2 linked regions of the Terriglobus roseus genome follow. The protein of the gene in region 2 binds, or shares a complex with, the protein of the main gene of each other region. Links are inferred from orthologs where the notes say so. Each region holds a gene or a part of one and is shown on either strand. Other genes may lie near its edges.

Region 1 (15,957 bases), 2.3 Mb from region 2 along the record:
GACCTGACGCAGGATGCGTCCGCTTGCACGCATCTTCTCGATTTCCTGCGGTGTTTTGATCGCGATCGCCATCGGTACTGCTTACATGCCCTCGCGCCGCAGACGCTTCAGCGCCGCGACGATTGTTTCCGTTACCACTTCCACCGGCTGCTCGCCGTCCACAACCTCAAACCGGCCCTGGGCGCGATAATGCTCGATCACCGGCGCAGTCAGATCCGCAAACTGCCGCATCCGCTCCGCAAAGACTTCTTCGGTGTCGTCCGGGCGCTGCACAAGCGGCTGACCATCCACATCATCAACCCCCTCAACGAGCGGAGGATTGGTGTAGATGTTGTAAATCCGCTTGGAGACCGGACCTGTGCGCCGACCAGTGATACGACGCAACAACTCATCATACCGAACTTCGATACTTACTGCAATCACTGGAAGTTTGCCGGCGGGCGACACTTCCCAGCCTTCGACTGGAAAGCCATCTCCTGCAAGTTGCTCATCCAGCCATTCTGCCTGCCCCAATGTCCGGGGATAGCCGTCCAGAATGTATCCACGAGCGGCATCTGGCTGGCTTAAACGCAATGCCACCATGCGGTTAACAAGCTCATCGGGAACGAAAATGCCCTGCGCAACGAGATCCTGGAACTCGAGGCCAACCGGGGTTCCCAGCTTGATGTTCTCGCGGATGATGTCGCCGGTGGAAATCTGCGGGATGCCCCACAGGTCCATCAGAATCTGCGCCTGCGTTCCCTTACCGACTCCAGGTGCGCCCAGAAGAAGCACCGGCCCAGGGATGAAGCCATCCACTGGAGCCGGTGTTTGATTCAGTTCATGTTCTGCCACGTCTTCTTACCAGCTCCGCCGGCCACGTGAACGGCCGCTCTTTGGCGTGAAGCCTTCGTAGTGACGCATGATCAATTGCGACTCGACCTGCTGCACGGTGTCCATGGCCACGCCCACTACGATCAGCAGCGAGGTGCCGCCGAAGTAGAAGTTCACGCCCAGGCCATTGGTGATCCAGTTCGGCAGACGATCAAAGAACGGTCCCACCAGCCAGAGATGGTTCAGGTGCACACCAGAGATCATCATCTGCGGAATGAGCTGAATGATGATCAGGTAGATAGCACCAACCAGCGTGATGCGGGTCAGGATGTCGTTGATGAAGTCGCTCGTACGACGACCGGGACGGATGCCAGGGATGAACCCGCCATACTTGCGCAGGTTGTCAGCAATGTCATCCGGACGGAAGACGATTGAGATGTAGAAGTACGCGAAGAAGATGATCGCGGCGGCGCTGAGAATCTGGTACCAGGGCTCGCCCGGCTTCAGACCATCTGCAATCACGCGGAAGAACGTGTGGTTCTGTACGAACTGCGTGTTCGCGAAGAGCAGCGGTGCCGACAGGATCGACGAAGCGAAGATCACCGGCATAACGCCACCGGAGTTCACCTTCAGCGGCAGGTGCGTCGACTGACCGCCCATCATCTTGCGGCCCACAATACGCTTTGCATATTGCACCGGGATGCGGCGTTCCGACTTCTCAACGAACACGATGAAGTACACGACACCGATCATGGCGACGATCAGGATGGCGATTGCCAGCGGCGTGAATCCGCCCCATGCTGAATCGCGAGCCTTCTCGTAGAGATCGTTGATGCCGTTCGGCAAGCCAGCCACGATACCCGTGAAGATCAGCAGCGACATACCGTTGCCGATACCGCGCTCCGTAATCTGCTCACCCAGCCACATGATGAAGGCAGTGCCGGTCGTGAGCGTCAACACGCAGAGCGCGATGAACGACTTCGAACCCATTGTCACCATCGGCGCGCCGGTCGTGGACTTGGTCAGCATCATGGCAATCGCGAACGACTGCACGATGGCCAGCAGCACTGTTACGTAGCGGGTCCACTGTGTGATCTTGCGGCGACCCACTTCGCCTTCCTTCTGCAGCTTGGCCAGCGGCTCATAGATCACCGTCAGCAGCTGGAAGATGATCGACGCCGTGATGTACGGCATGATGCCCAGCGCGAAGATGGTGAGGCGGCGAAGCGAACCACCGGTGAACAGATCCACAAGACCAAGCGACGAACCCGCGTTCTGCGCGAAGTATTGCGCAAGCAGGTCAGCGTTGATACCGGGGGTGGGGATGTGTCCGCCAAGGCGGTAAACGGCAAGCAGGCCCAGCGTAAACAGCACGCGGGTGCGCAGCTCAGGAATTCGGAAGATGTTGGCCAGCTTGTCAAACATCGGCGGGGCTTATCCAGTCAGGCCTTACGGCCCGTTCTACTTAAACTTTCGGAGTTATCCGATACAGGCAAAGGCCGAGCCATCACGGCTCGACCCTTCCCTTGAAATCCGTGTGTCTTCATTCTACGCGCAGATATCGCGGCGCGCAGCGAAGACGCCACTTACGCTGCTGCTTCTTCTGCAGCCGGCGCGCCGAGCAGAACCAGCTTGCCGCCAGCTGCTTCGATCTTCGCCTGTGCAGCCTTGGAAGCCTTGTGCGCGTACACGGTTACAGCTGTGTTGATCTCGCCGTTTGCCAGGACCTTCACCAGGGCCTTCTTCTTGCGAACCAGACCGTTCTCCAGCATTGCTTCGACGGTCAGCTCGGTGACGTTCTTGGTTGCAGCAAAGAGCTGGATCGTGTCGAGAGCCAGAACCTGGTACTCCTGACGGAAGATGTTGGTGAAGCCACGCTTCGGCAGGCGGCGGTGCAGCGGCATCTGGCCGCCTTCAAAACCACGCATCGAGCGCGAACCCGAACGCGAGCGCTGGCCCTTGTGACCGCGCGTCGACGTCTTGCCCATGCCCGAACCCATACCACGGCCCACGCGCTTCTTGTTGCTGTTCGCGCCCTTCGGCGCATTCAAATTCGAAAGATTCAGTGCCATTGTGCTTTCCTCGCTCACGCCAGACCGTTCGGTCCGACTCGCATTTGCCGCGATGCTTTCTGCGGCCGCTGACACAAGTTTTATGTCAGTCTTGTTATCGCCTGATCAATGCCAGGCTAAGTTGATGGTGGCTTGCCTCATAGGCTGAAGCAAACCACCCATGTCATTCCCGCCAGCCCACGCACATCGCAAAGCGATGCCGAGGACCGGACGAAGTACTTACTCGACGATGCGAACCAGGTGCGGGATTGCCGCAACCATGCCGCGAACCGAGGGCGTGTCCTCGCGTTCAACGATCTGATTCAGACGCGTGAAGCCCAGGCCCTTAACCACCAGCTTGTGCTTGACCGGCGTCGCGATCTTCGAGCGGTAGTACTGGATCTTGATCTTGCCCGTGTTTTCTGCCATTACCTTATCCTCATGTGGAACGGAAATCCGTTCCGCCAAATGTCGTTGCAGCCTTAGAGTTCCTGAACATCCTTGCCGCGCAGAGCTGCAACAGCAGCCTTGTCACGCAGCTGGATGAGCGCGTCAAACGTGGCCTTGATCACGTTGTGCGGGTTCGCTGTTCCCAGCGACTTGGTCAGAACGTTCTGCACACCGGCAGACGTCATCACCGCACGAACCGCGCCACCTGCGATCACACCGGTACCTTCAGGAGCCGGCTTCAGCAGCACGTGACCCGAGCCATAACGGCCCAGCACCTGGTGCGGAATCGAGGTCTCGGTCAGGTTCACCTTGTGCAGGTTCTTCTTGGCCGCTTCAATGCCCTTGCGGATCGCCTGGGGAACTTCCTTGGCCTTACCGCTGCCGTAGCCCACAATGCCCTGATCCGGATCGCCGATCACAACCAGTGCTGCGAACGACATATTCTTACCGCCCTTAACGACCTTGGTCACGCGGTTGATCGCGACGACCTGGTCCTTCAGGTTCAGCTTATTTGCATCAATCTTCTTGCGAATTGCCATCTATATCCTCTTTCGCTAAACCTGAGTTAGAACTCGAGACCGGCTTCACGCGCGGCATCGGCCAGGGCCTTGACGCGGCCGTGATACAGGTAACCACCACGGTCAAACACAACCTTGGTCACGCCTGCTTCCTTTGCACGCTCTGCAACCAGTTTGCCCACTTCCTGGGCTGCAGCGATGTTGCCGCCGCTCTTCTTCTCTTCACCCTTCTTAACGACGGTGGAGGCGGAAGCCAGCGTGGTGTGCGTGGAGTCGTCGATGACCTGTGCGTAGATGTGGTTGAGCGAACGGAAGATGTTCAGGCGAGGACGCTCGGTGGTGCCGGCGATCTTCGCACGAACGCGCTTGTGAACGCGCTTCCGGATGACATTGCGCTGAGGTGCAGTGATCATTTTTTCTTTCCTTCCCTATCGGCGCAAATGCCCTGCATCTGCGTTCGGTATGGTGAGCGATGGCATCTCGTCCATCGCCTCGGGTTGATGTTGCGGTTGTAGTTCTTAGTCTTAGTAGGTAGCCGGAACTCAAACTACCTACTAAGACTTGAAAACTTACTTGGAGCCGGTCTTGCCGACCTTCTTCTTCAGCTTCTCGTCCGAGTAACGTACGCCCTTGTTCTTGTATGGATCAGGCTTACGCAGCGAACGCATATCGGCGGCCACCTGGCCAACCTTCTGGCGGTCGATTCCTTCAACCGTCAGGTGCGTCTGCTTCGGGTCGATGGTGACCGTGATGCCAGCAGGCAGCGGGAACTCGATGGGGTGCGAGTAGCCGAGCGTGAATACAACCATGCCCGCTCCCTTCATCTCAGCACGGTAACCGATGCCGACGATGTCCAGTTCCTTCTTCCAGCCGTTGGTCACGCCTTCAACAGCGTTGAACATGAGTGCGCGAGCCAGGCCGTGAATCGCCTTCTGCGAATCGTTGTCGCGAACTGCGTGCAGCACGCCGTCCTTCGCCTCAAGGCGAATGCCGGTGGGCAGCAGAGCGGTGACCTTGCCCTTGGGGCCGGTAACTTCAACGTCGTTGCCGTTCACCGTGTACTTCACGGTTGTGGGCAGAGCGATCGGCTTCAAACCAATACGTGACATTTACTTTTCCTTGCGGCTTGCGAGTCCCGGATCCTGCAGCAGTTAGCTTTATGAACTAACCACTGCAGACCGTTCCACTGCAGCCACCGCGAATTGCTTCGCGGGAATAACTTGTAACTGCGAAAACTTCAGAACTACATCCAGAGCTTTGCTCTGGCCAAGACATTGCACCGTTGCACGAATCACGTCGCGGAAGCGACGTCGAGAACGGTGCGAAGCACTACCAGACGTGAGCGAGAACTTCGCCGCCGACGTTTTCCTTGCGAGCGGTACGGCCCGTCATCACACCCTTCGGCGTGGTGAGGATCGAGATACCGAGTCCACCCTGAACGCGGCGGATGTCCTGCGAACCGAGGTACACACGCGAACCAGGCTTGGAGATACGCTTCAGATCGAGGATGGCAGAGGTGCCGTCAGCGTCGTACTTCAGGTAAACGCGCAGCGTACGCTTGCCTTCTTCTTCCACCGTCTTGTAGTTGGTGATGTAGCCCTCTTCCTTCAGAATGCGGGCAATCTCAGCCTTCAGGTTCGAGGCAGGAACATCCAGCTTCTGGTGGCGGGCATTGATGGCGTTGCGAACGCGGGTCAAAAAGTCTGCTACTGGGTCGGTCAGGTTCATAATGACTCTTCTCTCTACCCTTCGTTTGCTGCGACCAAGGATGGCGGCAGAACCTGCAAGGGATTTCGTTAACTTACTTAAGTGTTACAACCGGCTCGCCGCAAAGCGAGCCGGCCCATACTCTCCACCGCTACTCGGATCCGTCGCAGAAGCGACGTCGAGAACGGTGCGAAGCACTACCAGCTGGACTTTACGACGCCTGGGATCTCGCCCTTGAGCGCCAGACCACGGAAGCACAGACGGCAGATGCCGAACTTGCGGAGGAATGCGCGGGGGCGACCGCAGAGCTGGCAGCGGTTGTGCTGGCGGCACTTAAACTTGGGCTTCTTTGCGTCCTTGACTGCTTTTGCAGTAGTCGACATATCTATTTGCTCCGATCTCTATTGGGCTATGCGCGGAACGGCATGCCGAAGTGCTTGAGGAGGACGCGCGCGCTGTTATCGTCCGCAGCGGTCGTCACGATGGTCACGTTCATACCCTTCAGCTTCTCCACCTTCGAGTAATCGATTTCGGGGAAGATGAGCTGATCACGCAGACCGAGCGTGTAGTTGCCGCGGCCGTCGAAGCTCTTCGAGGAAACACCCTTAAAGTCGCGCACGCGGGGCAGAGCCACCGAGATCAGACGGTCGAGGAATTCGAACATCGCTTCGCCGCGCAGGGTGACCATGGCGCCGATCGACTGGCCTTCACGCACCTTGAACTGAGCGATGGACTTCTTCGCCTTGGTCAGAACCGGCTTCTGACCCGTTACGGCTGCCAGATCGCTGACCAGCGGGTCGATGATCTTGTTGTTCTGCGTCGCCTCACCGAGGCCCATGTTGATGACGATCTTCTCGATCTTCGGCACTGCCATCACGTTCGTGATGCCCAGCTCCTTCTGAACGGCCGTCTTCAACTCGTTTGTATATTTCTCACGGAGTCGTGCCACTGTCGTTACTTCGCTTTCTCCACGGTCATCGGATTGGGCTTCGACTCGCGTCACGGCCCGTATACCGTTTCGTGGGGTGTTCCTGTGTTTCTGGATTCGCTGCTCGCTTGAGAACTTCGCCGGAACGCACCTGGCAAGCCAGAGAGGTCTTCCAACGAACAGCGCAGGCACTTACGCACCTGCTATCTGAAAATCGCTTACTTCACCTTCGGATAAGCAATCGTTTCGCCGGTCGTCTTGGCAATGCGCTCACGCTTGCCGTCAACCACGCGGATGCTTACACGAGTCGCCTTGCCGTTACCATCCACCAGAGCCACATTCGAAAGGTGGATCGGAGCTTCCTGCTCCAAGATTCCGCCCTTAATGTTTGCCTGAGGATTCGGCTTGACGTGCTTCTTGATCATGCCGATGCCCTGCACCAGAACGCGGTTCTTGTCCGTAACAATCCGCAGTACTCGGCCGGTCTTACCCTTGTCCTTACCTGCCAGAACAATGACCTGATCGTTCTTCAAAACATGTGCCATTTCGTTACTCCCTATCCCGTGCCGTGGTCCCGGACACAGGCCTCTGCGAGTACCTCCGCAGGTCGAGGTGATGCAGTTGGACCAAACTTGTCTACTTTACGCGAAAACTTGCGCGAATACAAGCATAGAAGCATCGATCTTGCTAGTTATCCGGACAAATCTGCCTTATTGACAGTGCGTACGATCTCATCGCGAAGATGTTGGTCAAGGTTGTTCCATTGAGTCTGCGAGTCCACCACCAACGCCACCCCTTGTTCGGCAGCAGCTCGGTTGATTTGGCAAAACCACTGCAGATAACTCCACTCCCGCGGGAGTGGACTATACAGGCACTGTCGGGAGGCATCCCAATGGACTTCCATGCCTTCCCGGTACATCATCGGGAAAGTTTTCGTGGCTGGCTTTACCCACAACGAACCGTTTGCATCAATACCGATGGCTTCGATGCGGTCAACCGTCGTGTTTGGAATGTGTTGCACCACGTTCTTTGGCCCCCGTATTTCTAGAGTTTAGAGGCGTTGCCAGACGAGAACCAGACGTCTAAGCAGTCATACCGTCCATCCCTATGATTTCCTTTTGGAGCCGCGACATGAATCGTAAGGCCCGACGCTATGAATTAATCAGTCTCACGGTCTGCCTGCTCTTTCTCCCAATACACGCACAGAGGTCAACGACCGCACTTACCTTCGAATCCGCCTCGGTCAAGCCAGCTGCGCCCGACGCTCCAATGGAAGGCCTCGGCTTCATGATCGCCCTGGGCAGAGCACAGACGCCGCACGGCCTGCTCACGATGACTGGCGCTCTCCCGCCGCTCATCATGTTCGCCTATGGTGTCAACGACGAAGTCGAGGCCCGAGCCATGCGCGCGCGGTTGCCCGAGTGGGCGCAGCACCAGAAGTACACCATCGTTGCGCGTCCGCCGGAAGGCTCGCAGAACATGGAAGACATACGCCTGATGTTGCGCAATCTGCTGGAAGACCGTTTCGCTCTGAAGGCCCATCGGGAAAACCACACAGGGATGGTCAACCTGCTCAGCGTGGCAAAACCCGGCGTGACTGGCCCAAATCTGAAGCCTCATGAAACGACACCCGGTTGTTTAAAACCCGGCTCTCCGGTTCAAGAATCGGTACCGAGTAAACCATCCCCTGTCCTCTGCGGTTTGCAGATCAACCGCAAAGAAGGTGGCATCATGCATGTCAGCATGATCGACGTCACACTGCCGGAAGCATGCACCCTCTTCGATGGCCTGGGCGGTGTTCTCGGCGGGCGCGGCATGGATCGCATGGTGGATGCGACCGGCCTGACCGGCCATTACGACATGACACTCGACTTCCAGATCGACGAAGCGAATGCTCCGCAGACCACCAGCGATGGCGGCGGGCCCACCTTTACCGGCGCCCTGGAAAAACAACTTGGCCTGCGCCTAAAGAAAGGCACAGGCCAAATTGAAGATCTGATCGTGGACCATATCGCCCAGACCACGCCGGACTAAACCCAAGCGCCAAGCAAACCTAGACGTGCGCGTGCACAACGCTCTTCAACAGGTCCAGCACACGCTTCGCAACGCCAGCTCCATCCGTCTCGACGTCGGCAAGCTTTAAGTGTTCGTAGAGATGGCCATTGGAATCCGGTCCGGAATACGCCATAGACCAACGAGCAAAGTCCCGTTTGGCAATGTCGCCGGTCTCCAGCAGGACGTTGTGGCTGTTCCGATTGTCCTCACAGATTGTGGCGTAGATAGCTTCTACGGCGGCGCGTGGCCCCTCAAGCACCTGCGCAAACGCGAGGCCGTTGAACAGCAGGGCACCCGTGATGTTGTGCTGCTCATTGTTCCTGCGAGAGCTTATGAGGATCTTTTCAATTTCTTCGGCAATCTGCTGCTCCGAGCCTTCGATCCGGTTACGGCTGCAATAGATAAGTCGGTACTCCATCGTTCTATTCTTCCCTTAGAAAGTTGTGTGTCCAGACGACAAAGACCGCCAGCGACTGCCGGCGGTCTTTGTATGGAACCTACGCTTCGAGAGAGTTAGATAACTTCCGGAGCGAGCGAAACGATCTTCAGAAACTTCTTGTCGCGCAGTTCGCGGGCCACGGGTCCGAATACACGGGTTCCCACCGGCTCGCCTGCGTCGTTGATCACGACGGCTGCGTTCTGGTCAAAGCGGATGTAGGTGCCGTCCTTGCGGCGCGCTTCCTTGCGGGTGCGCACGATCACGGCTTTAACAACCTTGCCCTTCTTCACGGTGCCGTCGGGCGAAGCTTCCTTCACCGCTGCCGTCACCACATCGCCCAGACCAGCCTTCTTACCCAGACCACCACCGAGAGGCAGGATGACCTGCAGACGGCGTGCGCCAGAGTTATCGGCTACGTCCAGAATCGTACGCATTTGTACGGACATTGCTTCTTCTCCTGACCTTCGAGGCTTCCAGAGCCTAAGGCCGGGGGCTATCTCGCCCCAGTCAAATCCACTAAATGGTCGCGGCCGCGGAGCGGATCGCTGAACGACATCTTCAACGATCGTCGCGCTGGACGCGTCATGCCCATAGTGTCACCGAACGATGCCGGCGACGGGCAAACTCTTATCTTACTTCGAAGCCGGAGTCGCTTCGCTCAGGCTCGAGCGGCGAACGATCTCTTCGAGGTTCCAGCGCTTCAGCTTGCTGGTGGGACGGGTCTCACGGATGCGGACCTGATCGCCAACGCGGGCTGAGTTCTGCTCGTCATGCGCGTAGAACTTCTTGTTCGACTTCACGATGCGCTTGTACTTGGGGTGCGCCTTGCGCATTTCCACCGACACAACGATCGTCTTGTCCATCTTTGTCGAGGTCACCAGGCCGATCTTCTCGGTGCGGTGGCCAATCTTCTCTGCCGTAGCAGTAGTCGTAGCAGTCGTCTCAGCCATCGTTATGCCTTCTTCGCCTTACGGGTCTTCTTCGCGGGCGCAGCCGACTCCGTCGGAGCCACGGCCTGGCCAAGCTCACGCTGGCGCGCCACAGTCTTGATGCGCGCGATGTCTTTCTTCAGTTCGCGCAGCTTGTTCACGCCTGCGGCATCGCCCAGGCTCTTCTGGAAGCGAACGCGGAAGAGCTGCTCGCCCGCCTGGGCCTGCTGCTCCTTCAGTTCGCTGTCCGTAAATTCGCGGATCTTGTTCAGTTCCATTTCAATCTCTCATTCAGCGTCTGCATTCAGAGACGCTATGCAGTTACGCGGCTGCGGAAGCCTTGGGGTCAATCGCCTTGATGTTCGGACGCTGCACGAAAACGGTGCGGAGCGGAAGCTTGTTCGAAGCAAGGCGCATGGCCTCCTTCGCGATCTCAACCGGAACGCCTTCCATCTCGAAGAGCAGCTTGCCGGGGCGAACCACTGCAACCCAGTGATCCAACGCACCCTTACCAGAACCCATTCGAACTTCTGCGGGCTTCTTGGTGATCGGCTTATCCGGGAAGATCCGGAGCCAAACCTTACCGCCACGCTTGATGTAACGGGTCATTGCGATACGGCTTGCTTCGATCTGACGATCGGTGATGTAGCCGCACTCCACAACCTTCAAACCGTAGTCGCCAAATGCAAGCTCGGAACCGCGCCATGCCTTACCGCGCATCTTGCCCTTTTGCTGTTTACGGTACTTAACCTTCTTGGGCTGCAACATAACTGCACTCTTTCCCGCTGCGGCCTTGGCGTCACTTACCTAGATAAGTGGCCCAGTCTCCGCGCGCCTTCTGTTCTTGGTGTTACGCGGGGTTGATTACTCAACCCCGCAATGTTTGTCGTTCCTTAGAACGCACCCGTCGTCGTGACGTTGTCGCGGCGGCGCTTCTGCTCGTAGATATCGCCACGGTAGACCCAGGTCTTCACGCCGATGATTCCGTAGGTGGTCTTCGCTTCGGCAAAGCCGTAGTCGATGTCTGCGCGCAGCGTGTGCAGCGGCAGACGACCCTGCAGATACCACTCGGAACGTGCGATTTCGTTGCCGTTCAGACGGCCCGAAACACGAACCTTGATGCCCTTGCAGCCGAAACGCAGAGCCGAATCAACGCTCTTACGCATCGCGCGACGGAACGACACACGCTTCTCCAGCTGCAGAGCGATGTTCTCTGCGACCAGCTGCGCATCCAGCTCAGGCTTGTTGACTTCCAGAATGTCGATGAACACTTCGCGGTTCGTACGCTTCTGGATGTCTGCCTTCAGCTTGTCGATCTCAGCGCCCTTGCGGCCGATGATGATGCCCGGACGGGCGGTCTTGATGATGAGGCGCAGCTTGTTGCCTGGGCGCTCGATCTCGACGGACGAGACACCAGCAGCCTTCAGCTTTTCGCGCAGCTCAGCCTTGAGCTTCACGTCCTCAACCAGCAGCTTGTCGTAGTCACGCTCCACAAACCAGCGCGACTTCCACGGCTTGTTCACGCCGAGGCGGAAACCATACGGATGGACCTTCTGACCCATAACTTAATCCCTTCACTTCGCGTCCGGAGAACTTAGTTCCGAACTTACTCAGTACTTACTCGCCGCCTCAACTTCTCGGCGATGCCGGGCCGGCTTACAGCCCGGCCATAAATTTACGCAGTCGCAGCAGCCTTCTTGCTCGCGGCCTTCTTCGCCGGAGCCTTCTTGGCAGCAGCCTTCTTTGCCGGAGCAGCCTTCTTCTTGCCACCCTCCGCAGCCGCTACCGGAGCCTCAGCCTGCTTTGTTGCCTCAACAGACTTCTTCTCCGCCACCGTCACGATGATGTGAGCAAGGCGACGCTGATAGCGGAACGCACGACCCATGGGGGCAGGGCGGATACGCTTCATGCGTGGGCCTTCGTTTGCAACAGCCTGCTTCACGAACAGACGATCGATGTCCAGATCGAAGCCCTGTTCCTGGCTCAGGTAGTTTGCGTTCTGAACTGCGGAACGCAGCGCCTTCTCCACGATGGGAGCAATGCGCTTGCGGGTGAACATCAGGGTGTTCAGAGCATTTTCCACGCTCTGGCCCTTGATCGTGTCCAGCACCAGCTTCGCCTTTTGCGGGCTGGTCCGCTGGAACCGCGCCTCGGCGCGGAACTCACGTACTGCACTCTTCTCGGCTGTCTTCGCCATAACTCTTCCTTATCGCGCTCCGGCAGAACCGGAGGCTGACGTAACTAATCCCGACTTAACGACCCTTGGCCGTCTCAGCCTTCGCTGCGTGGCCCTTGAAGGTACGCGTTGCGGCAAACTCGCCCAGCTTGTGACCCACCATGTTCTCCGTCACGTAGACCGGAATGAACTTCTTACCGTTGTGCACGGCAATGGTGTGACCCACGAACTCCGGGAAGATGGTGGAACGACGCGACCAAGTCTTAACGACTTCCTTCTTGTTCGCGGTGTTCAGCACCTCAACCTTCGTCATCAGGTGGGCGTCGATAAATGGGCCCTTCTTTGTAGAACGTGCCATGTTTTCCTCTCGCTCCCTGAATTACTTGCTGCGGCGGTTGACGATGAACACATCGGTCCGCTTGTTGTTACGGGTCTTGTAACCACGTGTCGGCTGTCCCCACGGCGTAACAGGATGACGTCCGCCTGAGGTCTTACCTTCACCACCACCGTGCGGGTGATCCACAGGGTTCATCGACACACCACGGTTCGTCGGACGGATACCGCGCCAGCGGCTTGCACCGGCCTTACCGAGCGAGATGTTCTCATGATCCGTGTTGCCAACCTGGCCAACCGTTGCCATGCAGTCCACCAACACGCGGCGGGTTTCGCCGGAGGGCAGCTTCAGGAGAGCGTAGTCGCCTTCCTTCGCAACCAGCTGCGCGGACGAACCGGCAGAGCGGACCATCTGTGCACCCTTACCAGGACGCAGTTCCACATTGTGGACCGTCGTACCAGCAGGGATGTTGCGCAGCGGCAGAGCATTGCCAACCAGAATGTCGGCGTCGGGACCGGAGGTCACCGTCATGCCAACCTTCAGGCCAACCGGCTGAATGATGTAGCGCTTTTCGCCGTCCTTGTAGCTGATCAGAGCGATACGCGAGGAGCGGTTCGGATCGTATTCGATCGTCGCAACGGTTCCGGGTACACCGAACTTGTCGCGCTTGAAGTCGATAATACGAAGCTTCTTCTTGTGGCCACCACCGTGATGACGGATCGTCAGCTTACCGGTGGAGTTACGGCCGCCTGTGCGCTGCTTCGTTGCCAGCAGCGGCTTGTACGGCTCGTTCGTCGTGATGTCCGAGTTCACCAGCTTCGACTGGAAGCGCAGTGTCGGCGTAATCGGTCGGAATGTCTTAATCGGCATTTCCCTAACTTCCTTACCATCCGCATAGCTAGTCAGGCGCGCGGATTGGGGTTACTTCGTGTACTCAAGCCTTCAAGTTCACTTACTGCGCGAGATCCGATGACTTGCAGACTCGCTGACTTGCTGACCTGTTTCGCTCCTTAGAGCGAGTTGACATACTCCGGCATCTTCGAACCCGGAACCAGGCGAACATATGCCTTCTTCCAGTCCGGCTTGAAACCGGTGAAGCGACCGCGGCGGCGCTCCTTGCCCAGGTAGTTGGCGGTGCGAACCGCAGCAACCTTCACCTTGAACAGGCTCTCCACTGCATGCTTCACTTCATTCTTCGTCGCGCCAGCAGCAACCTCAAACACCAGAGTGCCTTCGGTCTCCTTGGCGATCATGCCCTTTTCCGTAATCAGCGGGCGGCGAATGGTGGTGTAAACAGTTGCCATTACGCAACCTCCTTCTTCGCAGCCAGCTTACGGCGCGACACATTCTTCTTCAGGACTTCCTGCAGAGCCTCAATAGCATCCTGCGAGAAGATGGCGTGCTCGTAGCGGAGCAGGTCGTAGGGGTGAACCTCCGAGCTCAGCACCAGCTCAACGCCGTCCAGGTTGCGCGAACCCAGGAACAGGTTGTCGGTCAGCTTCTGTCCGCTCTCGACCAGCAGTGCGGTCTTCTTGGCTTCCAGCTTGTCCAGAGCCTGGCGGTACAGCTTGGTCTTCGGCTCAGCAACATCCAGAGTCGAAACAACCGTCAGCTTGCCGTCCTGCAGCTTGGAAGCAAGAGCAGAGCTCAGAGCACCGAGCAGCTTCTTCTTGGGGAAGGCGTACTCATACGAGCGGGGCTGGGGTCCGTGAACCGTACCACCATGACGCCAGATAGGCGAACGCACCGAACCCACACGGGCACGACCGGTTCCCTTCTGCTTCCACAGCTTCTTGCCGGAACCCGACACGAGCTTCTTGTTCTTGGTGGCGGCGGTTCCCTGGCGGAGCGCAGCCCGGTAATGCTTTACCGACTCCCACAGCAGGGACTCATTCACTTCGACGCCGAACACTTCGTCTGCAAGCTCAAGCTCGCTGACCTTGTTCCCGCCGAGATCGACTACGTTAATCTTTGCCATCTTGCTTCCTCTGGCCCTCGTTCTATTGCGAGCGCCCTAAGTTCAATTTGTCATCCTGCTGTCGACTTACTCATTCCGACTAAGTCCGCAGACGATGCGAGTTACTGCACTTACACACTAAGCGGCAGAGCAACCAGAGATTGCTCTGCCGTCAGTTCTTACTTCTTCTTACCCGAAGCCTTCTTCGAAGCCTTCAGCGGATCAACCGTACCCGAACCGGCGAATCCACGACGCTCACGCGGCGGGTTCTTCGACTTCGAGATCAGAATCACACCATCACGGGGTCCCGGAACCGCACCCTCAACCAGGAGGAGGTTGTCCTCAAGGTCGATACCGCGGATACGCAGGTTGCGAACCGTGATCTGCGCGTCACCGTGGTGACCCGGCATGCGCTGGCCCGGGAATACGCGCGAGGGGAACGACGATGCACCGATCGAACCCTGAATCTGGAACATGTGGCCGTGCGACTTGGGGCCACCGCCGAAGCCGTGGCGACGAACCACGCCCGCGAAACCGCGGCCCTTCGACTTACCAATGATGTCAACGAAACGCTCACCGTCGAAGATGTCGACCAGAACGCGATCGCCAGCCTTCACAGCGCCTTCACCCTCGTTCTCACCGGTCGTGGACTCAATGCCCACTTCACGGATCTCACGAACCGGCGGAGCATCGCTCTTCGCCAGGTGACCAGCCAGACCCTTGGTCAGCTTGGAGGCCTTTACGAACTCCACCAGACCGATCTGTGCGGCATCGTAGCCGTCAGTCTTCTGCGTCTTCACCTGGGTGACAACGCAAGGGCCAACCTTGATCACGGTGACCGGGTGCACAACACCGGCGTCGTCAAACACCTGCGTCATGCCAATCTTCTTACCGAGCAAACCTGTTACTGCCATGTGATTCTCTCCTCATCATGCCCACGCACGCAGCGGGGCACTGCCGGTTTATTGAAATTTTGTGTTACTTGGTAACGGTCTTGATTTCCACGTCAACGCCAGCGGGCAGGTCGAGCTTCATCAGCGCGTCCACCGTCTGCTGCGTCGGTTCCAGGATGTCGATCAGCCGCTTATGCGTACGGATTTCGAACGCCTCACGCGACTTCTTGTCGACGTGCGGGGAACGGAGCACGCAGTACTTGTTCTTCATCGTGGGAAGGGGAATCGGACCCGCAACCTGTGCTCCGGTGCGCTTGGCGGTCTCAACGATCTCGCCGGTCGACGTGTCCAGGACACGATAGTCATACGCCTTCAGGCGAATGCGAATTCTCTGCTGTGCAGCCATGTGTTCGAACTCTCTTTACGCAAAGATCTACAACTGCGGCTGGCCTTCAGACCAACCTTTTGAGTGTAACCGAAGCACGACGCTTTTCCCACAGGAAAATGCGGTGGATCGGCAAAAATTTGTCAGGGACCACCGCGCCGGGACTCACTCGCCATCCCGAACCAGCCGCCAATACCGCAAGCGACCTTCACGCAGCAGACAATTGATCATAGCAGCATTTCTGCCAGAAATTAACCTGTCGCCAACCACAAACAAGACAAAAGAAAAGGCACCTGCACCATTTTCAGTGCAGATGCCCTTC
Region 2 (11,420 bases):
ATTCTGGATGCTGCGCATGCAACATTGCACGTGCCACCTGGTCAGTCGCGGTACGCAGACCTGTCCAGTGGTCATACGCCAGCCACAAGGGAAACTTGATGCCGAAGATGTTCAGGAATTCGATGAAGTGATTCGACCATCCACCTGACACCGTCGAGGCACCCATCGCATATTCCAGCGTCAGGTCCCAGCCGATGATCCACGCGAAAATCTCGCCCAGCGTTGCATACGCATAGGTGTAGGCAGAACCCGCCAGCGGAATCATTGCAGCGAACTCCGCATAGCAGAGACCCGCAAACACACAGCCCAGGCCGCTCAGTACATAGGACAGGATCAAGGCCGGTCCCGCATTGTGCGCGCCGATGCCCGCAAGCACAAAGATGCCCGCGCCGATGACCGCGCCAACACCCAGCGAAGTCAAAGCAAACGGTCCAAGCGACCGTTGCAGTGTGTGGGCGCCCTCTTCGCGTGCCTCCGCGAGCAGGACATCCATGGTTTTACGGGCAAAAAGATTCGCCATCAGTCGGGTTACCTCTAGAACAAAATCAAACTACGCGGCAGCAGACGCAGAGCGTCCCCGCCAAAGGAAATACACCGGGAGTCCCAGCAGCACCAGGATCAGCCCCGGCCAGGTGTATTGCGGCTTATATCGCAAGAGTACAACACAGATGAAGCTTGCCATTACGATGTACAACCCCGGCAACACGGGATATCCAATGGCTCGGTACGGGCGCTCCGCGTCGGGACGCGTTTTGCGTAACCGGAACAGCGCCACAATCGTCAGGATGTAAAACACCAGCACTGCAAAGATCACATAATCCAGCAGTTGCCCGTACGACCCCGACAGACAGAGCAGACAGGTCCACGCCCATTGGACCCAAAGGCTTACCACCGGAGCTTTTGACTTGGGTGAAAGCTTTCCAGCCGCCTTAAAAAACAGACCGTCCTGGCTCATCGTGTAATAAACACGAGCGCCGCTCAACAGCATGCCGTTTGCGCAGCCAAAGGTGCTGATCATGACCGCCAACGCCATGATCCGCGCGCCATACCCGGCAAATGCCTGCTCCATCACCGCCGTGGCCACACGATCTTCGCTGGCAAACTGGATGCCCCGTTGCAGAATTGTTCCGCCGTCAGCCATACCGTGGAGCGGAAGCACCGCCAGGTAGATGAAGTTCACTGCGATATACAGCAACAGAACCACACCCGTGCCAATCGCCAGACTCAACGGCAGATTCCGCTTCGGATTCGTTATCTCGCCTGCGGTAAAGGTGACGTTATTCCATGCGTCGGATGAGAACAGCGAGCCGACCTGCACCACAGCAATCACGGTCAGAAACCCAACCATCGCTGTCGGGCCGCCGACTCCCACCTGCACTGGGTGCAGTGTGTGGACACCTGCCCCGGCCCAGAAGCTTCCATTGGCAAAGTTCGCAGCAATCGCCGTGGCATTCTTCGCCATCAGGCCAAGCCCAACCACCAGCAACAACGCGAAAATCTTGGCACTGGTGAAGATGTTCTGAATGAGTGCGCCGAGCTTCACACCGAAGCTGTTCAGGAGAGTCAGCAAGGTCAGAATGATGATGGCGGCAAAGTTTGCGGTTGAGAGCCCCACCTCCATGTTGCCCAGCACCATCGGCCCCACGGGCCATGCCGGAACATGCGCGATATGCCAGATCCAGTGGCTTGCCGAGACGCTTGGCACGAACACACCTAAAAACTTGCCGAAAGCCACGGCCACTGCGGCAATGGTGCCGCACTGAATTACCAGGAACAGCGTCCAGCCGTACAGAAAGCCCCACATGGGCCCCAGGCCTTCGCGCAGATACACATACTGACCGCCCGCCTTCGGCATCATGGCAGCCAGTTCGCCGTAGCTCAGCGCACCGATCAGGGTCATCGCAGCCGTTACCAGCCACGCCGCGATCAATAACGCGGGGGATTGCACTCCCCGCGCCATCTCAGCGGGAACAATGAAAATGCCACTGCCTACCATCGAACCCATCACGATGGCAGTCGCAGAGAACAATCCGAGGCCCTTGACGAACTCTGTCGTCTGGGTCGGTTCAGGTGAGGAGACAATATTGGACACGGTGTTGCTCTGTTGTAACAGAGCGGGTCATCATCCGCCACCCAAACGTCCCCAGACCGGTCCCGTCCCACATGGACACACGCATCTGGCCAGTTTTCCGGCTACGCTTTCTTCTCTTCATGGCCGCCAAACTGAAACCGCATGGCGGATAGCAACTTATCAGCGAAGACGCTGCCTTCGCGGGAGGTGAACCGGGCGTAGAGGGCCGTGGTAAGGATGTCTGCAGGAACACCCTCGTCAATAGCAGCGATAGACGTCCAACGCCCCTCACCGGAATCTGAGACCCTTCCGCCAAACTCCGTAAGTTCCGGCGATGCGGCCAGCGCGGTAGCCGTCAGATCCAAGAGCCATGATGAGACGACACTGCCACGACGCCAGACCTCTGCAATCTCCGGCAATGCAAAGTCGTATTGATACAGCTCGGGGTTTCGCATCGGAGTGGTTTCAGCGTCGGTTGAATCGACCGTTTTGCCTGCGTTTGCGTGCTTCAGGATGTTCAGGCCTTCGGCATACGCGCCCATGATCCCGTATTCGATCCCGTTATGAACCATCTTGACGAAGTGGCCCGCACCCGAAGGTCCGCAGTGCAGGTAGCCATCTTCCGCGGTGCTGGCGGGGAGCCTTTCTCGACCCGGCGTGCGATCTACGCTGCCACGTCCCGGAGCGAGGGATTTGAAGATGGGATCCAGTGTTTTCACGGATGCCTCGTCGCCACCGATCATCAGGCAATACCCACGTTCGAGGCCGAAGACACCTCCGCTCGTTCCAACATCGATCCACTTCACACCGGATTCAGCAACTTCTTTCGCACGACGGATGTCGTCAACGTAATACGAGTTCCCACCATCGATCAGGATGTCGTTGGCGCTGAAGTGGGGAAGGATCTGCGCAACAGTTTCATCGACTGCTCCCGCCGGCACCATCAGCCACAGCGCACGCGGCGGAGTGAGACGTTCGACAAGTTCTTCAATGGAAGCCACGCCCGTGGCGCCGTACGCTGCAACCTTCGCAACGGTAGCAGGGGTGCGTGCGTAGACAACGCATTCGTGGCCTGCGTTTATGAGCCGCCGCACCATGTTGCTTCCCATCCTGCCGAGTCCGATCATTCCGATCTGCATAGGACGCCACCTTATCTTTTTAGGAAATGACTTTCGCCCATTAGAAGGCGAGGCGGACCAAGATGATGCGTGCAAGTTGTGAAATTCTTCGCACAGATCGAATGCGTCGTCGCTGATTACCGGACGAGTCATCTCACTTATGAGAGGATTTGCGCTCCCAATCACTAGCGGTCGATCTTGTCTTCCACACTCTCAACAAGTTCCGTCAGCAGCTTTTCTACGCTGGTGCATTGAGTAAGATTCGCACTTTGACCAGCCCAGAGAGCAAGCAGTTCAGCATCTCCGGCTTCTTGAGCAGGAAGTGCCAGACTCCGCATGAGTCCTCTCTGCAACGGGTAAGGCAGAATCTCCACGTTGGGTCGATTGAGTGTCTCCAGAAGCTCATTGTGGATGCCACGAGCGAGCCTTCCCGTAAAGCCACGGGTCAGCGAGGTGTGCTTGGCTTTGCCACTGAGAATCGCTTCCCGGTGAACCGGATGCGCACCAGATTCCTCACAACCTAAGAAAACTGTTCCCATCTGAACCCCTTCAGCACCGAGCGCGAAGGCGGCTGCGATGCCACGTCCGTCAGCAATGCCTCCCGCTGCGATGACGGGAATACTTATTTGATCCACTGTTTGCGGAACCAGGGAGATCGTCCCGGTAAGAGAGTCCTCGGATGAGCGCAGGAATGATCCTCGATGCCCGCCTGCTTCGAAGCCTGACGCAACAACCAAATCAATGCCAGCTTGTTCCAATGCGGATGCTTCGTCAGGCGTGGTCGCCGTTCCTATAGTGATCACGCCTTTCCTGCGCGCCTCATCGAGAATCTCTTTGGGAGGGATACCGTAGATGAACGAAAACACGGGCACGTCTGCATCGAACAGAGCACGTGCCTGATCTTCAAACCGGATCGCTTTGTATGGGGAGTAACTTGGCGTTGTTCCGCCAACCTTCTTGATATGTGGGGACAGATGCGACAGCGCTCTTTGGAAGGCGGCATCATCCGAAGTATGAGCTCCTTGATCTTCCATTGAGCCCCATAGATTCATGGCGAACGGCTTCGAGGTCAAAGAACGAATCTCCGCAATTCGCTCGTCGATCACGGACGGTTCAAGACCATGGGCTCCGAAAGAGCCGAGTCCCCCGAAGTTGGACACTGCGGCCGTCAGGCGTTGCGATGGAAAACCGCCAAGCGGTCCCTGGATCAGTGGATATACGATGCCAAGCTTCTCGGCAACGCGGGTCTGATTCCATGTCTTTGACATAGGTCCTCTGAAAAGGTCTGACCTAGATACGACTCCCGTCGACGCTATACGGATTCACGTTGGCTGAGCGACCAAAGGCTCAGTGACTGACTGCAAAACCGTGGCGAAAAGCAGATTAATGCGGACAGGAAAGTCCAGCCCTCGAAAATGTCACACAGTAAGTAACAGCTTGAGTGGCCGCTGAATCTAAAGCAATTAGGAAGGAAATGGCGGAGAGTGAGGGATTCGAACCCCCGATAGGATTGCTCCTATGTCTGATTTCGAGTCAGGTGCATTCAACCGGGCTCTGCCAACTCTCCGACTTACCCAGTATATTCGTTGCGCGGGTTAGTGGCAATGAACCCCAACCACATCTGCTTCGTGGAAATCGTGCCTTCTCATGGCCTTACCCAGCCTGAAAATCCGCGTGTTTGCAAAAGGTTTGGTTGATGGGACGAATGGCGCCAAGTACACTGACTGGGACGCATGCCAACGGTAGCCGAACAGACCGGAACAGAAGAGATTCACCCCGACGTTGCGCTGGTTGAAGCCGCGCGCAACGGTGACGACGCCGCGTTTGAAAAGCTGGTACGGCAGTATGACCGCCAGATATTCCGCGTAGCGCAGCACATCACGCAAAACCGCGAAGACGCTGAGGATATTACTCAGGACGTCTTCATGAAGGCTTACGGCAAGCTGGACCAGTTCCAGGGCAACAGCAAGTTCTCCACTTGGCTGACGCGTATCGCCGTGAATGAGAGCCTGATGCGGCTGCGGAAACGCAAAACCAGCCGTACCGTCTCCATGGACCAGGAAGTGCAGACGGAAGAGGGGTCCATCCCCCGTGATTTCGCCGATTGGACACCTGATCCTGAGCAGCAGTACAGTTCTTCCGAGCTTGGAGACATCCTGCAGAAGACGATTTCAGGTTTGTCGCCAGGTTTCCGCACCGTTTTCACCCTCCGCGACATCGAAAACTTGTCGACGGAAGAAACGGCAGAGGCGCTCGGATTGAGTGTCCCGGCGGTTAAGTCGAGACTGCTACGGGCAAGGCTTCAACTGCGTGAGCGTTTGAGCCGATACCTGAAGCGCAAGGATGGGAGCGTCAGACCGTGAAGCTGCTCTTTGGTCAATTCGATACGCACACACAGACCCGCGGAGGCGTCCGATGACCTGCACGGAATTTCTGGCTCAAATGACGGATTACTTCGACGGACAGGTTGAACCTGAGTTGTTGTCGGAAATTCAGTCTCATCTCTGCGAGTGCCACCACTGCGAAGTTCTTGTGGACACCACTCGACAGACAATCCGCGTCTATCGGAATCACGAGGTCTATGACCTGACGGAAGACGTGCGCGAACGCACAGTGCAGCGAATTCTGGCCGCTTGTACAGGACGAAAGTCCATCTCCGCTGAAGGACAGCGATAGCCTTTTTTCTTTACTTTGAGGCACCCTTCACGTAGGGTTTGCGTGTTGCACTACGCTTTCCCTCCCGAGAGGGTTGTTCATGTCTCTGCCTGATCCTCCCAGCGCCCGCGATCGTCGCGTTTCGCCAACCGGCGAACGCCGTTCCACAGATACGTCTCATGCAAATCGCTCTGGTCGGCGCGCAATGGATAGCTCGCCCAGGCGGCGCAGCACCGATCCGCAGATTCGGCGTCGCCGCGAAGACCACAAATCCGGGAACTCCGCTTTTGGCGCACTTCTTATCGTTGTGGTTGCCGTTTTGTTTCTGGGCTATGTCTACAACGTGGCAGGCTTTGCCACCGCTGCGGATAATTTCTTTTCCACGTTGAATAGCTCCGCGCAAAGCGAAAACAGTGCCGTCGTCAAAATCATGGAAGTTGTCTACCCTGCCATCGGACTGATCGTGGCAGCCTTGATGGTGTTTGGCATCCTACGGTTTCTCTATCGAAGCATTCGTGGTGCTAAGAAGACCCGCAAGCTTGCAGGACGCGAAGTCATCACTCTGGAGAAGTTCCGTCAGATCACAGAAGCCAGGGGGATTCGCCCAAGGATCTCAACACAGGCTTACCAGCTCCTTCTTCCCTATTACGCCAGTAGCATGCGAGCTCGATTGGATGATCGTCTCGTTGAGGATTTGAACATGACTCCGGAGCAGGTGCAGGACACATACGGCAACCTTCTCCGCAATACAGATCGCAAGGAATCGCCCGGCACGCAGCCAAGCATTCTCACCGTGATGGATCTGCTGAACGCGGTGCAGTCGGCAAAGCGGCAGTCGCTCATGGATTCTGTGAAGCGTCCTGTTGTACGCATTTCAGCCATTCGGCGCGCGCAAGCCGCCGCGAAAGACAGCGACAAGGATTTCACAACATCCCAGTAACCACTGCGTGATAATCCGGGGTCTGATACGTTCATAGAGGCTCCCACACTCTGCGCCCATGGACACGACCCAAGCAAGCTCTTCCCTGCCGCGCAGGCTCCCCCGACAGCCCAAAGCGGCACCTTATCCCGTCAAAAGAGCGACGGATAATAGTTCTCTTGCTCCGAATATCTCTTATTTCACCGAAGAGATCGAAGCCCTCCGCCCGCCTCAACCAGAAGTGCGCGCTGTAGCGCCTTCTCCGCCTGCGCCGACGCAAGACGTTCCGTCCCACACGGAGATTGTGCAACTCACGTCCATGGCAGACCGTGGGTCGCAAGAGCAGTCGTTGGCGAAAGCTGCGCCTGTTCCAGCGTCGGAAAGTCGTCGGAATCGTCCATCAAACGACGATCCGAAGCCCGGATACGCGCGCCCGTCTGGCATCTCGCGATCTCGGCCTTCACGCCCTTCAGGCTTGTCTGGATCACGTCCCTCTGTCAGTGTTCCGGCGGTACCTGAAGCTCGCAATCGCGCGGTGTCCGAAACACATGAAACCGCATCTCCCCGTGTTTCCAAAGAGCTCTCCGCTTCAACTTTCCTTAAGCCGTCGCCTGAAGTGCGAATGCAAGATACCGCGAGCCGCCTGCCTGTAGCAGCACGTAACGATGACTCATCAGCCGCCTCGGCTCCGATAAGCCGTGTCGCAAAAAACACCAGCCGCCGCGTGGCGCACAAGCGGAAGATTTCTGCGGGCGTCGCTCTCGCCGTGCTTTCGGGTGTTCTGGTGGCGTATTCCTTTACGGTCGGCAGCATTGAAAATGAAGTGGATCGCCTGATTGTGAACTCGGAGAGCATGCCCGCGTTCGTCAAATCGCTGCTGCCCTGGCTTCCCTTGCTTCCGCTCATCCTTCTGCTGGGCACAGTCCTCTGGATTCTCGCTGGCATGATCGGGTTGCGGCGGACCAGACGTCGACCAAATACTTTGGTTGCCAGCGGTGAAGCGTCAGCCGAACAACGCAAAGCGAAGCGTCGTAAATCTCCTTTGGAACAGTTCCGTGACGAGGCAGAAAAGGAAGGCATTGGGAAAGATGCTGCATATCAGGCATGGCGTCTGCTGCAGAGATACGGCCCAGACAGCCACATACTTTCGGTCTATGACGATCTGCAAGTCACGCTCAGCATGACTCAGCACCAGATTCAGGGCGTCTACAAACATCTTGTCCCGGCAAATGAAAAACCGGTCTCAGTCCGTTCAGTACTTGACCTGATGCGATTGGCAAACTCTCCGCCGCGGAACACTGCGCAGCACCAAAAGACCGCGCAATAGAGTTCACACACTGTCGATAACTCTGGGCACTTCCTGTAAAAGAGAAACGCCGCAAGCATTGTTGCTTGCGGCGTTTCTCTTTTCTTACCGGCGGCGCTTTGGCTTCTGTCCGCTGGTCGCTTTCTGCGGAGCGTACTGTTGCCGTTGCGGTCCGCGGCTGGTTGGGAACTGCGGCGGTTCTGGCTGGCGAGGCTGCTCTTCCACTTCGCTGCCACCGCTCATGCGCATGGGCGGCGGAGTCTGAGGAAGCTGCGGCGGAGGCGGTGCCACCGGCTGTGCTGCCATGCTTCGCAGAGCCTCCAACTGCTCCAGCGACTCAATCGGAATGCCATCCGGACCAACGATCTGCATGCGGTACAGGTTGCGCAATGTGTCTTCCTGGAAGCGCTGCATCATGGCTTCAAACATCTCGAAGGATTCCTTCTTGTAGGCCACCAGCGGATCCTGCTGCGCGTAACCACGCAGGCCGATGCCTTCCTTCAGATGGTCCATCGCAAGAAGATGGTCCTTCCACAGACCGTCCAGCGTGCTGAGCATGATGACGCGCTCGTGATATCGCAGAGTGTCCGGCCCAAGGATCTGTTCCTTCACCTCAAAGCGCTGCTTCAGGCCTTCAAACAGAGTGTCACCAAGCTCGTGGCGATTCAATGCCGCGAAGTCCACCTGCGGGAAGTCTGTGCCGAAGATGTCGACCAGCTTCGTCTTCATCTCAGTGACGTTCCACTGATCAGCATGAACATTGGCAGGAGCCGTCTCATCCAGAATGTTCGACAGCGCCGTGGCCGTGTAGTCCTCTAGGACGAGTTCCTTCTGGTCTACGCCTTCAAGCAGGTTGTGACGCAGACCGTAGACTGCCTCACGCTGCTTGTTCATCACGTCGTCATATTCCAGAACGTGTTTACGCGATTCAAAGTTCTGCGTTTCCACGGCCTTCTGCGCAGCGGCGATACGGTTGGTGATCATGCCGCTTTCAATCGGCACACCCTCTTCCATACCCAGACGCTGCAGCAGCGTGCTGACCCACTCACGCGCGAAGATGCGCATCAGGTCGTCTTCCAGTGACAGGTAGAAACGCGCTGCACCCGGATCGCCCTGACGGCCCGCACGTCCACGAAGCTGGTTATCGACACGACGGCTTTCGTGACGCTCCGTACCAATGATGAAGAGACCGCCAGCCTCCAAAACTGCCTCATGCTCACGCTTGCAGTCAGTGGCGAAGTGATCCAACGCGTTATCCCACTCTGCCTGCGTGCACTCATGCTCTTCGTTCTGGTAGTAGAAGCGGTACATGCCCGGTGCTGCAACAGGTGCAATCTCACCTTCCACAGTGGCCAGCGGCTTCGCGACGCCGCTCTTTGCCAGCTCCTGACGCGCCATAAACTCGGCATTGCCGCCCAGCAGAATGTCGGTACCACGACCCGCCATGTTGGTGGCGATAGTCACCATGCCCAGACGTCCGGCCTGCGCAACGATCTCCGCTTCGCGTTCGTGGAACTTCGCGTTCAGAACAACGTGGCGCACACCCTTGCGCTTCAGAATTTCGCTCAGGATTTCCGACTTCTCGATCGAAGTCGTACCCACCAGTACCGGCTGCTTGTTCGCGTGCAGACGATCAATCTCATCTGCCACGGCAAAGTACTTTTCTTTCGCCGTGCGATACACCACGTCCGGGTGCTCAATGCGCTGCATGATGCGGTTGGTCGGGATGACTGTGATTTCGAGCTTGTAGATGTTGTCGAATTCGGCGGCTTCCGTCTCCGCCGTACCGGTCATGCCGGAGAGCTTCTTGTACATACGGAAGTAGTTCTGGAAGGTGATAGTGGCGAGCGTCTGATCTTCCTTGCGGATGTTGACGCCTTCCTTCGCTTCCACGGCCTGGTGTAGTCCATCGGACCAGCGGCGACCCGGCATCAGACGGCCCGTGAACTCGTCCACGATGATGATTTCGCCGTCCTTCACCACGTACTCTACGTCGCGCTTGTAGAGGTTGTGGGCCTTGATCGCAGTCTCCACGTGGTGCTTCAGATCCCAGTTCTCGGGGTCAGCAATGTTACCGATGCCGAGCAGGCCTTCGATCTTTTCCCAACCCTCATCCGTCACAGTGATGGAGCGAGCCTTCTCGTCTACCGTGAAGTCTCCGGTGTAAATCTTCTGTTCCAGCGTCTCCGTGAACTCACCCAACTCAAGCTCTGGGATGATTACATTCACGCGCTCGTACTTGTCAGTGGTCTGGTCTGTGGGGCCAGAGATGATGAGCGGCGTACGCGCTTCGTCAATCAGGATCGAGTCCACTTCGTCCACGATGGACATGTAGTGTCCACGCTGAACAAGTTCGCTCAGTTCGAACTTCATGTTGTCGCGTAGGTAGTCGAAGCCGAACTCGTTGTTCGTACCGTAGGTGATGTCTGCGGCATACGCTGCACGGCGTTCGCGGTCGTCAAGATCATGAACAATGACACCAACGGTCATGCCGAGAAAGCCGTAAATCTTGCCCATCCACTCGGCGTCGCGCTTAGCCAGATAGTCGTTCACGGTAACCACGTGAACACCGCGACCAGCGAGCGCGTTCAGGTAGCAAGGCAGTGTGGCGACTAGCGTCTTACCTTCACCCGTACGCATTTCAGCGATCTTGCCCTGGTGAAGAACGGTGCCGCCGATCATCTGCACGTCGAAGTGACGCATACCCACCACACGGCGGCCAGCTTCGCGAACCACAGCGAAGGCTTCCGGCAGAAGCTCGTCCAGAACCACCTTCTCTTCGGCAATGCGTTCATCGCGATCAACAATGTCAGCGGTACGCGTGGCAATGCGTTCGCGGAACTCCACCGTTTTGGCGCGAAGCTGTTCGTCGGTGAGCGCCTGAAGAGCGGGTTCGAAGCCATTGATCTGATCGAGGATGGGCTGCATGCGCTTCACAGCGCGTTCGTTGGAGGTGCCAAACAGTTTGGCGAGAGTCTTGTTAAACACAGGGGTCGTCCTTGCTGGTACGGAAAATAGCGCGATCAAGAGGGCGCGGTGCAATTAGCAACCGCGATAACGTACGGCACTCTCATCTACGGCGCGCTACAGGCTGTTTCCAGTCACAGCGTGCACGTGCGCTGTTTGAACCGCGGCATCATTTACCGGGCGAACAACGCCATGCTCACATGACGTAGCAGCCGTAAAGCTTTGGGGTTCTTCGCTAGCCGGACCGGTCGTGACAGGCTCAGATTCTTCAATTGCTGCCTGAAGCAGCAGATTGCGAACAAAGACGCCACCGGGAGTCCGTGCCGGTTCCACGCTGCTGGCACGCGCGTCAGACACTGCCAGGCTCGAAAGCAGCAGCAACAG

The links.
Region 1: the proteins of secA (region 2) and secY are in contact, whole or in part, in a crystal structure (PDB 3DIN), measured with the Thermotoga maritima proteins. The link is inferred for Terriglobus roseus from one-to-one orthologs. Residues at the interface, in WP_004082002.1 of Thermotoga maritima: Glu261, Ala262, Arg263, Lys300, Ala301, Arg302, Thr303, Ile304, Ile305, Leu323, Tyr324, Asp325, Pro326, Val329, Ser330, Tyr333, Ile336, Lys340, Phe345, Val349, Glu363, Phe364, Tyr374, Ser375, Gly376, Gly377, Glu393, Ile395, Thr482, Ser483; in WP_004081795.1 of Thermotoga maritima: Glu108, Gly109, Glu110, Glu111, Ala236, Glu237, Arg238, Arg239, Ile240, Thr241, Ile242, Gln243, Tyr244, Ala245, Arg246, Arg247, Val248, Thr249, Gly250, Arg251, Arg252, Val253, Tyr254, Gly256, Ala257, Ser258, Thr259, Tyr260, Leu261, Pro262.

Annotation. Positions count from the first base shown.
Region 1 is NZ_LT629690.1:227,109-243,065, reverse strand. Bases 40-2,868 are described here. They hold secY (preprotein translocase subunit SecY), read right to left. Parts: upstream 2,239-2,868; coding sequence 841-2,238; downstream 40-840. Other genes in these bases: rplO (50S ribosomal protein L15), read right to left, coding at 2,400-2,868; BLT38_RS01230 (adenylate kinase family protein), read right to left, coding at 82-834; map (type I methionyl aminopeptidase), read right to left, coding at 40-72. Also shown: more of map, read right to left, coding at 1-39; more of rplO, read right to left, coding at 2,869-2,879; rpmD (50S ribosomal protein L30), read right to left, coding at 3,105-3,293; rpsE (30S ribosomal protein S5), read right to left, coding at 3,347-3,853; rplR (50S ribosomal protein L18), read right to left, coding at 3,880-4,245; rplF (50S ribosomal protein L6), read right to left, coding at 4,402-4,941; rpsH (30S ribosomal protein S8), read right to left, coding at 5,162-5,560; BLT38_RS01190 (type Z 30S ribosomal protein S14), read right to left, coding at 5,737-5,922; rplE (50S ribosomal protein L5), read right to left, coding at 5,949-6,488; rplX (50S ribosomal protein L24), read right to left, coding at 6,686-7,012; BLT38_RS01175 (hypothetical protein), read right to left, coding at 7,159-7,488; BLT38_RS01170 (TIGR03435 family protein), read left to right, coding at 7,599-8,501; BLT38_RS01165 (BLUF domain-containing protein), read right to left, coding at 8,521-8,940; rplN (50S ribosomal protein L14), read right to left, coding at 9,036-9,407; rpsQ (30S ribosomal protein S17), read right to left, coding at 9,594-9,911; rpmC (50S ribosomal protein L29), read right to left, coding at 9,914-10,168; and 9 more genes. UniProt on the Escherichia coli protein: The central subunit of the protein translocation channel SecYEG. Consists of two halves formed by TMs 1-5 and 6-10.
Region 2 is NZ_LT629690.1:2,491,438-2,502,857, forward strand. Bases 7,975-11,397 are described here. They hold secA (preprotein translocase subunit SecA), read right to left. Parts: upstream 11,058-11,397; coding sequence 8,175-11,057; downstream 7,975-8,174. Other genes in these bases: BLT38_RS10525 (hypothetical protein), read left to right, coding at 7,975-8,090; BLT38_RS10535 (hypothetical protein), read right to left, coding at 11,154-11,397. Also shown: BLT38_RS10485 (amino acid permease), read right to left, coding at 1-520; BLT38_RS10490 (APC family permease), read right to left, coding at 551-2,092; gnd (phosphogluconate dehydrogenase (NAD(+)-dependent, decarboxylating)), read right to left, coding at 2,194-3,210; BLT38_RS10500 (NAD(P)H-dependent flavin oxidoreductase), read right to left, coding at 3,375-4,457; BLT38_RS10510 (RNA polymerase sigma factor), read left to right, coding at 4,923-5,552; BLT38_RS10515 (anti-sigma factor family protein), read left to right, coding at 5,605-5,865; BLT38_RS10520 (hypothetical protein), read left to right, coding at 5,945-6,784; BLT38_RS20510 (hypothetical protein), read right to left, coding at 7,075-7,251; more of BLT38_RS10525, read left to right, coding at 7,386-7,974; more of BLT38_RS10535, read right to left, coding at 11,398-11,420. UniProt on the Escherichia coli protein: Required for protein export, interacts with the SecYEG preprotein conducting channel.